Regions from separate parts of the Staphylococcus sp. HMSC068C09 genome, predicted to be linked through region 2. Evidence: riboswitches for the same ligand, from Rfam matches in the RefSeq annotation. Region 2 holds a riboswitch; the other holds the start of a gene.
The links. A riboswitch is a leader RNA that binds a small molecule or an ion and turns the genes downstream of it on or off. The one in region 2 is predicted to bind lysine.

Region 1 (8,002 bases), 240 kb from region 2:
TATGAGTTCTTTTGTCATAAATCGTTTTTATAGTATAATGGAGCATAATCTATTCAAGAGGGTGACAGATATGAAATGCCCAAAATGTAGTGCCACACATTCACGTGTGGTAGATTCAAGACATGCTGATGAAGCTAACGCAATACGTAGAAGACGTGAATGTGAGAATTGTGGGACAAGATTTACAACATTTGAACATATTGAAGTGAGTCCACTTATTGTGGTCAAAAAAGATGGAACACGTGAACAATTTTTAAGAGAAAAAATATTAAATGGCCTTGTAAGATCTTGTGAAAAAAGACCAGTTAGATATCAACAATTGGAAGACATTACTAATAAAGTAGAGTGGCAATTACGCGATAAAGGTCATACAGAAATTTCATCTAGAGATATAGGTGAACATGTAATGAATTTGCTCATGCATGTAGATCAAGTCTCTTATGTACGATTTGCGTCAGTATATAAAGAGTTTAAAGATGTGGATCAATTACTAGCATCGATGCAAGGTATTTTGGATGATAACAAACGGAGTGATTCATAAATGAGTTTTAAATCTTATGAGTATGGTTTAAGTCCACACGATGGATTTAAAGTATATCGACATTTTTTCTTTAATCATCAACAATTAGAGATATTAAATCGATTGTACATACCGTTAATTGGCTTTAAAGCTATTGGTGTATATCATTTCATGAACCAATTTATCGATGAAGTTGAAGATACTATTCTCACACATTACACTATTATGAATGAGCTTAAAATAAATTTATTAGAATTCCGTGAATATATGGATTTACTTGAAGGCATTGGGTTAATTAAAACATTTGTAAAACATGATAGTAATCAGTCTATGTTTATATATGAATTGATTCAACCTCCAACTGCATACCAATTTTTTAATGATCCAATGTTATCTATATACCTATACAATGAAGTTGATAATCGAAGATATAAAGATTTAAAAGCGTATTTTGAAAAAAATGAACCAGATTTAAACGCATTTCAACAAGTAACGCGCAAATTTACTGATGTATTCAAAGTTCCACATAAAAATATATCTATTGATGCTTCAACAATTCAAAAGGAAAATCATTCAGCTACTATAGATTTAGATAATGAATCATTTGACTTTGATATGTTGAGAGATATGTTACAACATCATTTTATAAGTGGAGAAATTATCACTAAAGAGGCAAAACAATTAATTTTACAATTGGCTACTTTATATGGGTTAACGCCTACTTCTATGAAACGAATCATTCTTAACTCTATCACACAAAATCAAACGTTATCATTTGAAGAGATGAGAAAACAAGCAAGGTCTCATTACTTAATTGAGCATCAACAACAGCTTCCTAAGTTACAAACTAAAGCTAATCCTTCTAATCATTTAGAACAATCACAGAGTCCAAATGAGACTACTGATGATATAAAGGAAAGTGATAGTTGGTTTAAGTTATTAGAAGACACAAGTCCTATCGATATGTTAGCGTCTTGGTCAGAATCAGAACCAACTTTACAACAAAAAAGAATGGTAGAAGAGTTAATAGAGCGTGAAAAATTGTCATTTGGTGTAATTAATATTTTATTACAATTTGTAATGCTTAAGAATGAAATGAAACTTCCTAAATCCTATATATTTGAAATCGCTTCAAATTGGAAAAAGTTAGGTATTAAAACTGCACAACAAGCATACGATTATGCGCTGAAAACAAATCAACAAATCAATGATAGTATAACTAAAAAAACAAAACGTCAGTATAAACAACGTGACGTTGCATCGATAGAAAAAACACCAAAGTGGTTAAAAAATAAAAATCAACAAGATGAAAAACCAAACAATAATGATGCGCAATTTGAAAAAGATAGAGAAGCGTTTCGTGCTCAATTAGAACAAGATTGGGAGGATTAGATGAAACCATTTAGTAAACTTATAAAAAATCAAGATAATTTAAACAAAAGAATTGCTAAAATAAAAAATCAAGTCATTAATGATTCTGATGTTAAGCAATTTTTAAATCAACACCAGTCAGAACTTACTAATGAAATGATTGATAAAGATTTAAATGTACTTCAAGAATATAAAGATCAACAAAAACACTACGATGGTCACGATTATGCACATTGTCCAAACTTTGTTAAAGGTCATATTCCAGAATTATATATAGAAAATGAGTGTATTAAAGTTCGTTATCGATTATGTCCTTGCAAAATTAAATACGATGAAGAACGTTTAAGTTCACAACTCATTACTGCCCATCACATGCAACGAGATACGTTGAATGCAAAAGTTAAAGATATCTATACCAACGATAGAAGTCGACTTGAAATAGCGATGGAAGTTAACGATATTTGTAAAAAGTTAGTTAACGGTGAACGCGTTAAGGGTCTTTATATACATGGCCCATTTGGAACAGGTAAATCTTTTATTTTAGGAGCGATCGCAAACCAGCTTAAGTCAAAACATGTGCCATCTACAATAGTATATTTACCTGAATACATTCGTATACTCAAAGGTGGTTTTAAAGATGGAAGTTATAATGAAAAGTTAGAGCGTATACGAGAAGCAAATATATTAATGTTAGATGATATCGGAGCTGAGGATGTCACAACTTGGGTAAGGGATGAGGTAATAGGTCCCTTATTACATTATCGTATGGTTCATGAATTACCAACATTCTTTAGTTCAAATCTAAATTTGGAAGAATTAGAACATCATTTATCTATTTCAAACAAAGGGGCAGAAATAACGAAAGCTGCTCGAATTATCGAACGTATCAAAAGTTTAGCAAATGAATTTTATTTAGATGGGAAAAATTTACGAAATAATTGAAATTTACAATGTGTGATGTATAATAAAGATAAATCTAAATCGTTGAAATAAATGAAGATATGGTAATTTAATCTCTATCATACAGCAAGCCAACAATTGATGAGAATTTGGTTGATATATTAAATTATTACTCCTTCATATTTAGATGCTGGTAATCAGTATCCGGCTCAAGACCGTTATCTTATGAAGAGATATCTAGAATACATCTAGATAACTAGGGTGGTACCGCGACGAACTCGTCCCTTTTATAGGGAGGAGTTTTTTTATTTTCTTCAGCGATCATAGAATAAAATTTATGGAGGGTTTCGATATGGAACAAATTAATATTAAGTTTCCAGATGGCAATTCAAAATCATTTGACAAAGGAACTACTACAGAAGACATTGCACAATCAATTAGTCCTGGACTTCGAAAAAAAGCAGTAGCAGGAAAATTTAATAATCAACTCGTTGATTTAACTCGTCCACTTGAAGAAGATGGGGCAATTGAAATTGTTACACCTGGTAGTGATGAAGCTCTAGAGGTATTACGTCATTCAACTGCTCATTTAATGGCTCAAGCATTAAAACGAATTTATGGAGATGTTAAATTCGGCGTTGGCCCAGTGATTGAAGGTGGTTTTTACTACGACTTTGATATGGATGAAAAAGTATCATCAGATGACTTTGAAAAGATCGAAAAAACAATGAAACAAATTGTTAACGAAAATTATAAAATTGAACGTAAAGTGGTTTCTCGTGAAGAAGCAAAAGATTTCTTTAAAGATGATCCATATAAATTAGAATTAATTGATGCAATTCCTGAAGATGAGAATGTAACATTATACAGTCAAGGTGAATTTACAGATTTATGCCGTGGTGTTCATGTACCATCAACTTCAAAAATTAAAGAATTTAAACTGCTTTCTACTGCAGGTGCATATTGGCGTGGAGATAGTGACAATAAAATGTTACAACGTATATATGGTACTGCTTTCTTTGATAAAAAAGATTTAAAAGCACATTTAGAAATGTTAGAGGAACGTCGTGAACGTGATCATCGTCGTATTGGTAAAGACTTAGAATTATTTACAAATAATCAACTTGTTGGTGCTGGTCTTCCACTATGGTTACCAAATGGTGCAACAATTCGCCGTGAAATTGAACGTTATATTGTAGATAAGGAAGTAAGCATGGGATATGATCATGTATATACTCCAGTTTTAGCTAATGTTGAACTTTATAAAACTTCAGGTCATTGGGATCACTATAGAGATGATATGTTCCCACCAATGAAATTAGATGAAACTGAAGAAATGGTATTACGTCCAATGAACTGTCCACATCATATGATGGTTTATAATAATAAACCACATTCTTATCGTGAATTACCAATTCGTATTGCTGAATTAGGTACTATGCATAGATATGAAGCAAGTGGTGCAGTATCAGGCTTACAACGTGTAAGAGGTATGACTTTAAATGATTCTCATATCTTTGTGCGTCCTGACCAAATTAAAGATGAATTCAAACGCGTTGTTCATATGATACAAGATGTCTATGAAGACTTTGGTTTTGAAGATTACACTTTCAGATTAAGTTACAGAGATCCTGAAGATAAAAAAAAATATATGGACGATGATGACATGTGGAATAAAGCTGAGTCTATGCTTAAAGAAGCAGTAGATGAAATGGGCTTACCATATGTTGAAGCCATTGGAGAAGCAGCATTCTATGGCCCTAAATTAGATGTTCAGGTTAAAACTGCAATGGGTAAAGAAGAAACCCTTTCAACTGCACAACTTGATTTCTTACTACCTGAACGATTTGATCTTTCTTATATTGGTAGTGATGGTGAAAATCACCGCCCTGTTGTTATTCATCGTGGCGTAGTTTCAACTATGGAACGTTTTGTAGCTTTCTTAACTGAAGAAACTAAAGGTGCTTTCCCAACATGGTTAGCTCCAAAACAAGTTGAGATTATTCCAGTAAATGTAGATTTACATTATGACTATGCGAGAAATTTACAAGATGAATTAAAATCTCAAGGTGTTCGTGTAGAAATTGATGATCGTAACGAAAAAATGGGCTATAAAATTCGAGAGGCACAAATGCAAAAAATTCCTTATCAAATTGTAGTAGGAGATAAAGAAGTTGAAAACAACGAAGTAAATGTTCGTAAGTATGGCTCACAAGATCAAGAAACAATAGAAAGAGATGAATTTATCTGGAACTTAGTAGATGAAATTCGTCTAAAAAAACGTAGATAGTCTTGATAAAATAATATTCTTAATGTATATTACAAAGTAGTTAAATAAAAATGAGTTAGAGGTTGCATCTTTAAAAAGTAATACTTCAGAAGTTGATATGGAACGTATGTTGAAAGTATGAAAGGTAAAGATGCCGAAACAAATGATAACCATACTTATGATTTGTTGGGACAGTTATCGAATAGAAACTGTACTGTCACAGTTTGTGATGTGCTACCGATATAGATTAAGTAATGGGTGCATATCTTAACGGTATGTACCTATTTTTTAATTTGTAATTTGATTTACATATCATTTATAAAAATTAAATATGTTAATTATCTTCACATAACAAATAAATACTTAGCTAACCTCTACATTAAGAAAGGGAGCTTATATGAGTAAAGTTGAAAATCAAGATAGTGGTATGAAGAGAGGGTTAAAAGATCGTCACATCTCCATGATTGCAATGGGAGGCTGTATTGGTACAGGCCTATTTATGACCTCAGGTGGTGCTATTCACGATGCCGGTGCATTAGGTGCGCTTATTGCATATGCAATTATTGGAGCTATGGTATTCTTTTTAATGACTTCTTTAGGAGAAATGGCTACGTATTTACCTGTTTCGGGTTCATTTAGTACCTATGCAACACGATTTGTAGATCCATCATTAGGATTCGCATTAGGCTGGAACTATTGGTTTAACTGGGTAATTACTGTAGCGGCAGATGTAACTATTGCAGCGCAAGTCATTCAGTATTGGACACCTATGGCAGGGATACCAGCATGGGTATGGAGTTGTATCTTTATAGTTATTATTTTCGCATTAAACTCTTTATCTGTCAGAGTATATGGTGAAAGTGAATATTGGTTTGCACTTATAAAAGTGATTACAGTAATTATTTTTATAATTATTGGTATTTTAACTATATTAGGAATTATGGGTGGACATTTTGTAGGATTTGAGACATTTACTAAAGGTGATGGGCCAATCCTAGGTGGAAATCTTGGCGGTAGTTTACTTTCAATTCTAGGTGTATTCTTAGTTGCTGGTTTCTCCTTCCAAGGTACTGAATTAATAGGCATTACTGCTGGAGAATCTGAGAATCCAGAACGTGCTGTTCCAAAAGCAATTAAACAAGTTTTCTGGAGAATATTATTATTTTACATTTTAGCCATCTTTGTTATTGGTATGTTAATTCCTTACAATAGTAATGCATTAATGGGTGGAGATAACGATGTTGCAACATCTCCATTTACGCTTGTCTTTAAAAATGCAGGGTTAGCATTCGCTGCTTCATTTATGAATGCAGTTATTTTAACCTCAGTATTATCAGCTGGTAATTCAGGGATGTATGCATCAACACGTATGTTATATTCAATGAGTAAAGATAAATTAGCTTTCGCTTCATTTGGTAAAACGAATAAACATGGCGTGCCATATTTATCATTGATTGCTACTGGTGTACTTGTAGTCGTTATTTTCTTAGTACAAAAATTAAGCGGAAATGCTTATGAATATATTGTAGCTGCCAGTGGTATGACAGGGTTTATTGCTTGGGTAGGTATTGCAGTAAGTCATTATCGCTTTAGACGAGCATTTAATGTTCAGCATCATCGTAAATCAGAATTGAAATATAAAGCGAAATGGTTCCCATTCGGTCCAATATTTGCAGGTATATTGTGTGTGATTGTGATTGTTGGACAAGATGTAGATTTCATTAAAACAGGGCACTTTGATCTTAATCGATTTATTATTACGTATATGGGTATTCCAGTATTTTTAGTATTCTTTATTTATCATAAATTAAGATATAAAACTAAAAAAATACCTCTTGAAGAAGTTGATTTAAGCCAAGATGTCTCAATGAATGAAGTAAAACATCACTAATTTTAAAAAACAATTGACATGCTTAATAAAACTTGATATGATTAGTATCGTTGATTACGAAACGAACCAAGTAGAAACACCCGTTTCTCACCTGTAGCGACGCAAAAAGCTGTTGGCAGGTTAATCATGTCACACAATTATCGTGTATGAGTGAAGAGCGGGCAAATATTGTCCGCTCTTTTTGCTTGGGAAAATTTCGTAAAATTTTGGGAGGTGTCAACCATAGCAAAAGATCAAACGCAAGTTAACGAAAAAATTCGCGCAAAAGAATTACGTTTAATTGGCCAAAATGGTGACCAAATTGGTGTTAAATCTAAAAGAGAAGCTCTTGAGATGGCTGAAAGAGTTGAATTAGATTTAGTAGTTGTTGCACCAAATGCTAAACCACCTGTTGCAAGAATTATGGATTATGGTAAATATAAATTCGAACAACAGAAAAAAGAAAAAGAAATGAAGAAAAAACAAAAAGTTATCAATGTTAAAGAAATTCGTTTAAGTCCAACTATTGAGGAACACGATTTCCAAACTAAGTTGAAAAATGGACGTAAATTCTTAACTAAAGGTGACAAATGTAAAGTTTCTATTCGTTTCAGAGGTCGTGCAATTACACACAAAGAAATTGGTCAACGTGTTTTAGAAAAATTTGCAGACGAATGTAAAGATATTGCCACTGTTGAACAAAAACCTAAAATGGAAGGGCGCCAAATGTTTATTATGTTAGCGCCTATAAACGAAAAATAATTTACTTTTATTAGGAGGAAATGAATCATGCCAAAAATGAAAACTCACCGTGGAGCAGCTAAACGTGTTAAAAGAACTGGTTCAGGTCAATTAAAACGTTCTAGAGCTTTCACATCTCACTTATTTGCAAATAAAAATACTAAACAAAAACGTAAATTACGTAAAGCTAAACTAGTATCTAAAAGCGATATGAAACGCGTAAAACAATTATTAGCTTACAAAAAATAATTAATATTACTTTCGAACGATGATAAAGCGATATATTTAAGGAGGAATTTAACATGCCACGAGTTAAAGGTGGAACAGTAAC
Region 2 (8,002 bases):
ACTTGAATTACATTTCCTTTTACGGTTAAGGCTTGTTCAATCTCATGTTCATCTAATTTGCTATATGGTCTTGAACCATATAAAGCGATACCTACACGTGCATGTGTATGATAGGGAAGAAGTTGTTGTCCTTCACGATAATAACTCGCACTATTTTGCGCATGGATAAGTTCAAATTGGTATCCTTCATTTAATAATGTATTAACGACGTTTAACCATGCTTCACGTTCAATCCCATATTCTGGAACATCAAATTCATCTGCATATCCAAAATGTGTCCATAGGCCAACGATATTCATTTCACTTCCATTATCATTTTCATGATGATGAAGTACTTCTTTAATTTCATCAAGATTTTTGAAACCTGAACGATGGAGTAAATTTTCAAATTCTAAGTGAACATTAATATCTTTTAATTCACTTTTGTACTGATAATAATATTCTAAAGAGGGAAGCGTCATTTGAATATTATTATTTCGAACTGTATCAAAGTCATAAACTGCATTCATTAAAAAAATTGTAGCATGAGGTGCAAGTTTACGAACTCTCACTGCTTCTTTTAAGGAAGTCGTACTAAATGTATGGATACCTGCTTCTAAAAATGTTCTTACTGCAAACTCTAATCCATAATGATAAGCATTATTTTTTACAACTGCCATTATTGATTGATTATTCTTTACTTTAGTTGCATTTCTTAAAAAGATTTTTGAATCAACTGACCAAACTGCTGTCAATTTAATTTACTCCTTTCCATAATGGTTCAATATTTGTTCATAGTAATTGGCAACATCAATAAGCACTTTTTCGTCAAAATTTAAATGCGATGTATGTAAGCCTGTGATAAAGCCTTTATCTTCATTTCGAGTTCCTACAAAAGCAAAGTAAGACGGTGCTAATTGTTGGCCATAAAAACTAAAGTCTTCGCCGAATAAAAATGGCAGAGGCTTTTCAATAACTTTTAAATTAGCAGATAGAATAGATTGTTCAACGATATGACGTAGTTTAGGACTATTCATTGTAGCAGGATATCCTTCTTCAAATTTGACTTCACAATCAACATTGAATAATAATTTCACACTTTTTGCAATTTTATTCATTTGATTTTTCACGATATTTAAATCAGTGGCATCATAAGTACGAATAGTTCCTTCTAAATAACCATTACTAGGAACCGTATTAATTGCTTCACCTGCATTAAAGTGGCCCATATGAACAATATTACGTTTTAGTCCATTTAAATGATATTGCTGTATTTGACCAACTTGATTTAAAACATGAATCAGTGCTTCGCCACATGAATGACCTTGCTCTTTATCAGCTACATGACTAGATAATCCTTTTAAGAAAAAACGATATTCAGTGGCACTTGCTGTAATTTCTTCATCGCGTATCACGACTTGTCCTTCGTCAGCGAAAGGATTTACATGAATGCCAAATACTGCTTCAATAGGATATTGATTAAAAGCACCGGCTTTAATTAAGCGATTTGCGCCACCGCCTGTTTCTTCAGCTGGTTGGAAGATAAACACGACATTATGAGGTAATTGATGTTGATCAGCCATCGCCTTACATCGTTTAACAAATAACATCAATGCTGTTGTATGACCATCGTGACCACAAGCATGCATCACATTATCTGTTTGACTACGATAATCGACATTATTTTCTTCAAAAATGGGTAGGGCATCAATGTCTGCCCGAAATGCAATTGTATGGTCACTATTACCTTCTAAATATGCAATAGCACCCGTTTCAAGAGGTTGCTCGTAAGATACATTTAATTCATCTAAAAATCGAGTAATATATTGAGTTGTCTCAAATTCATGAAGACTTAATTCTGGATGTTGATGTAAATGTCTTCTATGTTGTGTGACAAATTCTAATTCGCTCATCTTAATCAATCCTTTATTCATTTATTATTCAACTTATGTATTTATTTAATCGTAAAGGCTGAGAACATGTTGTCCCAGCCTTTAGCATTCAATTATTCAAGTTTGTCATTAATCATTTAATTTTCTTAACGCTGCAACGATTTCTCGTTTAGAGTCTTGAACTTCAGATGTTTGTTTAATGACTTTAGCAGGTGTACCAGCTACAACCGCACCAGCAGGAACATCTTGAGTCACGATAGCACCAGCAGCTACAATAGCGCCTTCGCCAACTCTTACACCTTCTAGAATAACTGCGTTTGCGCCAATTAATACATTATCTTCGATTACTACTGGAGAAGCACTAGGTGGCTCAATAACGCCCGCTAATACTGCACCGGCACCTACATGAACATTTTTACCTGTTGTCGCACGACCACCTAATGTTGCATTCATATCAATCATAGTACCTTCACCTACAACAGCGCCAATATTGATTGTTGCTCCCATCATCACAACGGCACCGTCTTCGATAATAGCTTGTTCACGAATGAATGAACCTGGTTCAATACGTGCATTTGTATTAGTTAAGTCTTTTAAAGGAATAGCAGAATTACGACGGTCCATTTCAATTTCTAAGTCAGTAATATGTGATTGATTGGTTTCATAAAATGTTTTCCAATCATCCGCTTCACAAAATATTACTTTTGAATCATCAGATCCGAATACTTTAAATGTATTAGGAAAAGTGACGTCATTGAATTGTCCATTTACGTATACTTTTAATGGTGTTGATTTTTTAGCATCACTAATATATTGAATAATTTCTTGTGCAGATAAGTGTTGTACCATAGTTTAGAGTCTCCTTAAGTTATTTTATAAGTTGTCAAATGTATAGAAACCATTTGATTTTGTGTTTAATTTTTCAGCAGCTGTAATTGCGCCATTTGCAAAAATGTCCTTAGATTGCGCTTTATGAGAAATGGTAATTGTTTCATCTGTGCCAGCAAATAAAACATCATGTTCGCCTACAATTGTACCGCCACGAACTGAATGAATACCGACTTCATCTTTTTCACGTTTTTCAGTTCGCTCATGTCGATCGTAAACAGGCGTTACATTTTCACGTAATTCTTTAATAACATCATAAAGTTTGACGAGTGTGCCACTTGGCGCATCCACTTTTTTATTATGATGAGCTTCAGTTAACTCAATATCATAATCTTGTAAAAGGGGAACAGCTGCTTCTAGAATTTTAGTTAATGCATGGACGCCATAACTCATATTTGCACTGAAGAAAACAGGCATACGTTCGCTTAATTGTTCTAATTTTTGAATCAGTTTTTCTTTTTCACCAGTAGTAGCAATCACTAAAGGTAATTCAAACTCTTCATCTAATAAAGGTAATAATAGATTAGGATTAGAGAAGTCGATCGCTACATCGGCTTCATTTTGTGCGTCTGCAATATGATGATAAGCTTTATATGGTGAATGTTGATGTTCTTCTGGCTCAATTGTACCAACAATCTCATGACCTTTTTCTTCTGCTAATCTGGCAACGCGTTGATTCATTGTGCCATATCCAATGAGTAAAATTTTCATTTTTATTCCTCCGTTTTAAATGCTTTATAAGCATTCACTAATACATTTGCTTTTTCTTTCTCTAGTGGTAATAAAGGTAATCTTAATTCATAATTTCCAAATCCTAAATGACTTGTTAGAGCTTTAATTGGAATAGGGTTGACATCAACTGAAAGTGCATCTAACAATTGACCTATCGGTTCAAAGTCTTTCTCAATTTCTTTCCCATTTTGTTTAGCATCATAAAGTGCTTGAAATTCTTTCGGAATAACGTTAGCAATGACAGAAATTACGCCATTACCTCCACGATTATAGAATTCTACGACATTATCATCATTACCACTGTAAAAAGCAAATTCATCTTGATGAATACGTTTTTTCACTTCTTCGTAATAGTTAAAGTCATTTGTAGCATCTTTAATAGCTACAATGTAATCATTATGACTTAATGTTTCGACTGTTTCAGGATCAATTGTCATATTCGTTCTTGAAGGTACATTATATAAAACAACAGGTAACTTAACTTCATTCGCGATGGTTTCAAAATGTTTAATTAAGCCACGTTGATTCGTTTTATTATAGTAAGGTGTGATTAACATAATACCATCTACACCTAATTCTTTAGCACGTAATGAAGCTTGAATAGATTTAGCTGTATTATTTGTACCAGTTCCAGCGATAATAGCCACTTGATGATTAACTTGTTTAATCACCGCTTGAAGTACTTTTTCTTTCTCTTCTTCTGTTAAAGTAGGGCTCTCTGCTGTAGTGCCGTTTACAATAATTGCTTTAACATTATTATCAAGTAAAAATTGAACATGTCGTTCTAATGCTTTATAGTCAACTTCATTATTAGTAAATGGAGTAGCAAGCGCTACACCTACACCTTCAAAAATATGTGCCATATTATCTAGCTCCTTTTAATTTAATGACTTGTTCTAACACTTGAACTGCATTTAAAGCTGCACCTTTAAGTAGGTTATCTGAAGTACACCAAACATGGAAAGTATTATCAAGTGAGTCATCACGACGAATTCTACCTACAAACACTTCATCTTTACCTGTTGAATTAATAGCTAAAGGATATTCATTATTTTCAGGATTGTCTACTAAAACAACACGATTATCGTTTTCAAATAAATCTTTAATTTCTTGAACTGTTGCCTCTTTATCAAGAGTAACATCAATTTCTACGCTATGACTATCTTGAACAGGTACACGTGCACATGTTGCAGTCACACGTAAGTCAGGTTGTCCTAAAATTTTTCGTGTTTCATCAATCATTTTTTGCTCTTCTTTTGTATATCCATCTTCTAAAAAAACATCAATATGTGGTAAAACATTATTATAAATAGGATGTGGATAAGCTTCTGGAGCTTTACCATTCGCACCTTCAGCTAAGTCTCTCTTACCTTTAACCCCTGAACCCGAAACTGCTTGATATGTTGTATAAGCTACACGTTTTAATCCAAAAGCATCGTATAAAACTTTAAGTGGCACGACCGACTGAATTGTTGAGCAGTTAGGATTAGCAATGATACCACGTTTAAATTCTGGTTGGTTAACTTCTGGTACAATTAAATCCACATCGTTTGTCATACGCCATTGACTTGAATTATCAATAACAATTGCTCCAGCTTTTTCGAAAATAGGGGCAAATTGTTTACTTGTTCCGCCACCTGCACTCATTAGCACGTAATCAAATTTTTCACTTGCTGCTTCTTCTGTAAGTTCTTGAACTGTATATGTTTTCCCTTGAAACTCAATTTCTTTACCTGCTGATCTTGCTGATGAGAATAATACCAACTCATCAAATTGGATATGTTTACGATCAATTGTTTCTAACATTTTTGTTCCGACTAATCCTGTTGCTCCAACTACTGCTAATCTTGTCATAAAAGAATCACTCCATTTAAATATTAATTGAATTTTGAATTACTTATTTTAACTTAAGTTTAAATATCAAAAGCATCGTATAGAACTTCAACCGCTTTATTTCCATTTTCTGCATCAATAACATAAGAAATACTAATTTCAGAAGTTGTTGTTTGATAAAATGGAATATTAGAATTAATTAACGTAATAAATGCTTTTGAAGCTACACCAGACATATCACGCATTCCTGAACCAATTAACGAAATTTTGACGTAAGCTTCATTAATTTTATAATCTAAAGCATCAAATGTTGTAGAAAGTTCCTCTAAGATACTTGAAATTTGTTGTACATCACTATCTTTAATAGAAAAAGATAGTTGTAAACCTTCAACATTTACGATTTGAGAAATCATATCCACATTAACTGAACCTTCATCTAAAGCAGTAAATAATTGAGTTAGAAGGCGATTATCTGGAAGAGGGTAACTAATTGTTACATGCATCATATGTGTATCTAATGCAACTCCAGTTACGGCTTTTTTTTCTAATATTTCTGTTCTTGGCATAATCCATGTTCCTTTCACATTTGATAACGTTCTACCTAAATACAAGGGGATATCATAATTTTTAGCAAGTTCTACACTTCTTGTTTCTAACACACCAGCACCTAAAGCACTCATTTCCATCATTTCTTCATAAGACACATAATCTAAACGTTTTGCCTCACTCAAAATTCTTGGATCAGTAGCATAAACGCCATCAACATCAGTGTAAATTTCACAAGGGATTTGATTACTAGCTGCTAATGCAACAGCAGTCGTATCTGAACCACCACGACCAAGTGTAGTTAACTCTAATTCGTCGTTCACTCCTTGGAAACCTGCTACAACTAAAACATCCTTGTCTTTAAATTCCTTATTAAATGTTTCAGGATTAATTTCTGCAATTCGACTTTTTAAATGATGACCTACTGTTTTGATACCTGCTTGATATCCAGTCATAGCTCTAGCACTTACGCCAATATCATTTAATACCATCGACAAATAAGAAACTGTTTGTTGTTCACCAGTTGTTAATAATAGAGCAAGTTCTTCATCTTTTGGAGTTGTTGTAAGATGAGAAACATTTTCCATTAATTGATCTGTTGTTTTGCCCATAGCACTTACGACAACAATAAGTTGTTCACCGTCATCTACACGGCGTTTAAGCATTTCTGCAATATTTTTTATCTTTGTAAAATCGGCGACAGATGAACCACCGAACTTCAAAACACGTCGTTTCAAGATTTTACCTCCTAGAATTTAGGGGCACACGTCATAAAAAAGAGCAAGTTCGGAATGTGCGAACTTGCTCGTAATTTATATACAAGTGATGCACTCCATTATTAAATAATAATGACAAACTCTCAGCTCTTAACCACAAAGTCCAACGAACGCTTACTGCGGTTGCAATTCGTTTCGGCATCGCACCCTTTCTATATTAGCCGTGGCAGACAGTGTTCTAATATATACTAATGATTGATGCGCCTCATCAATTTCTTATTCAATTACTATGTTTTTAATTATACATAAGCACCTTTTAACTGTAAACCGATTATTGTGATTTTTTGAAATAAACTGAAAATTATTGAAGTAATATTACTGTTAAAGAAAAGAGATAGTAATAATAAGTAATTTGTATAAATAATAACAATAATTCGAAAATAATAGTATTTTATAAAAAAACTGTCGCTAAAGTTCGTTATTTAGCGACAGTGTTATGCATATTCTAAATTTTAAAAATAGAAGATGCTTTATTAAAATCCTATTATTTTAATTTTGTAACACACCAATTTCTTTTAGATATTCTTCATATGGCAATTCTTTAGATAAACTACCTGGTTGGTTTAAATCAATCACGCGATTAGCGATTGTGTTAATAAATTCAAAGTCATATGAAGTAAAGATAATTGATCCTTTGAATGAAGCTAATCCATCGTTAACAGCTGTAATGCTTTCTAAATCAAGATGGTTCGTTGGCTCATCAAGTAGTAAAACATTGGCACTTGAAAGCATCATTTTACTTAACATACAACGTACTTTCTCTCCACCTGATAATACACTTGCTTTTTTCTTAACTTCTTCACCGCTAAATAGCATACGTCCTAAGAAACCGCGTAAAAATGTTTCAGTTTGTTCATCTTCAGGAGCATATTGACGTAACCATTCAACTAAATTCATATCTACGCCTTCGAAGAAATCAGAATTATCTTTAGGGAAATAGCTTAATGAAGTTGTCACTCCCCATTTAAATGAACCTTCATCTGGTTCCATTTCACCAGCAAGTATTTTTAATAGGGTAGTTTTAGCAATTTCACTATCGCCAATTAAAATAGCTTTATCATTTGGATTCATAGTGAATGAAATATTATCTAAAACTTTTTCACCCTCAATTGTTTTTGAGATACCATCAACTACTAATAAATCATTACCAATTTCTCTTTCTGGGGTGAATTTCACATAAGGATAACGTCTTGAAGATGGTTGAATATCATCAAGTTCAATTTTTTCTAATTGCTTCTTACGACTTGTTGCTTGTTTTGATTTTGACGCATTCGCAGAGAAACGAGCAATGAAGTCTTGTAATTCTTTGATTTTTTCTTCTTTTTTCTTGTTTTGTTCTTGAGCCATTTTTTGAGC

Region 1: linked by a shared signal. The riboswitch ahead of HMPREF2930_RS02710 (amino acid permease) and the one ahead of HMPREF2930_RS03965 (aspartate kinase) in region 2 are both predicted to bind lysine.

The regions. Positions count from the first base shown of each region.
Region 1 covers NZ_KV813753.1:56,554-64,555, forward strand. The annotation lists gene nrdR (transcriptional regulator NrdR) at 71-541, shown strand; gene HMPREF2930_RS02695 (replication initiation and membrane attachment family protein) at 542-1,912, shown strand; gene dnaI (primosomal protein DnaI) at 1,913-2,833, shown strand; gene thrS (threonine--tRNA ligase) at 3,144-5,081, shown strand; lysine riboswitch at 5,130-5,305, shown strand; gene HMPREF2930_RS02710 (amino acid permease) at 5,458-6,951, shown strand; ribosomal protein L20 leader region at 7,014-7,141, shown strand; gene infC (translation initiation factor IF-3) at 7,165-7,692, shown strand; gene rpmI (50S ribosomal protein L35) at 7,720-7,920, shown strand; gene rplT (50S ribosomal protein L20) at 7,974-8,002, shown strand, end outside.
Region 2 covers NZ_KV813753.1:300,015-308,016, forward strand. The annotation lists gene HMPREF2930_RS03935 (alanine racemase) at 1-734, opposite strand, end outside; gene HMPREF2930_RS03940 (amidohydrolase) at 741-1,892, opposite strand; gene dapD (2,3,4,5-tetrahydropyridine-2,6-dicarboxylate N-acetyltransferase) at 2,001-2,720, opposite strand; gene dapB (4-hydroxy-tetrahydrodipicolinate reductase) at 2,745-3,470, opposite strand; gene dapA (4-hydroxy-tetrahydrodipicolinate synthase) at 3,473-4,354, opposite strand; gene HMPREF2930_RS03960 (aspartate-semialdehyde dehydrogenase) at 4,356-5,345, opposite strand; gene HMPREF2930_RS03965 (aspartate kinase) at 5,405-6,610, opposite strand; lysine riboswitch at 6,688-6,863, opposite strand; gene HMPREF2930_RS03970 (ABC-F family ATP-binding cassette domain-containing protein) at 7,136-8,002, opposite strand, start outside.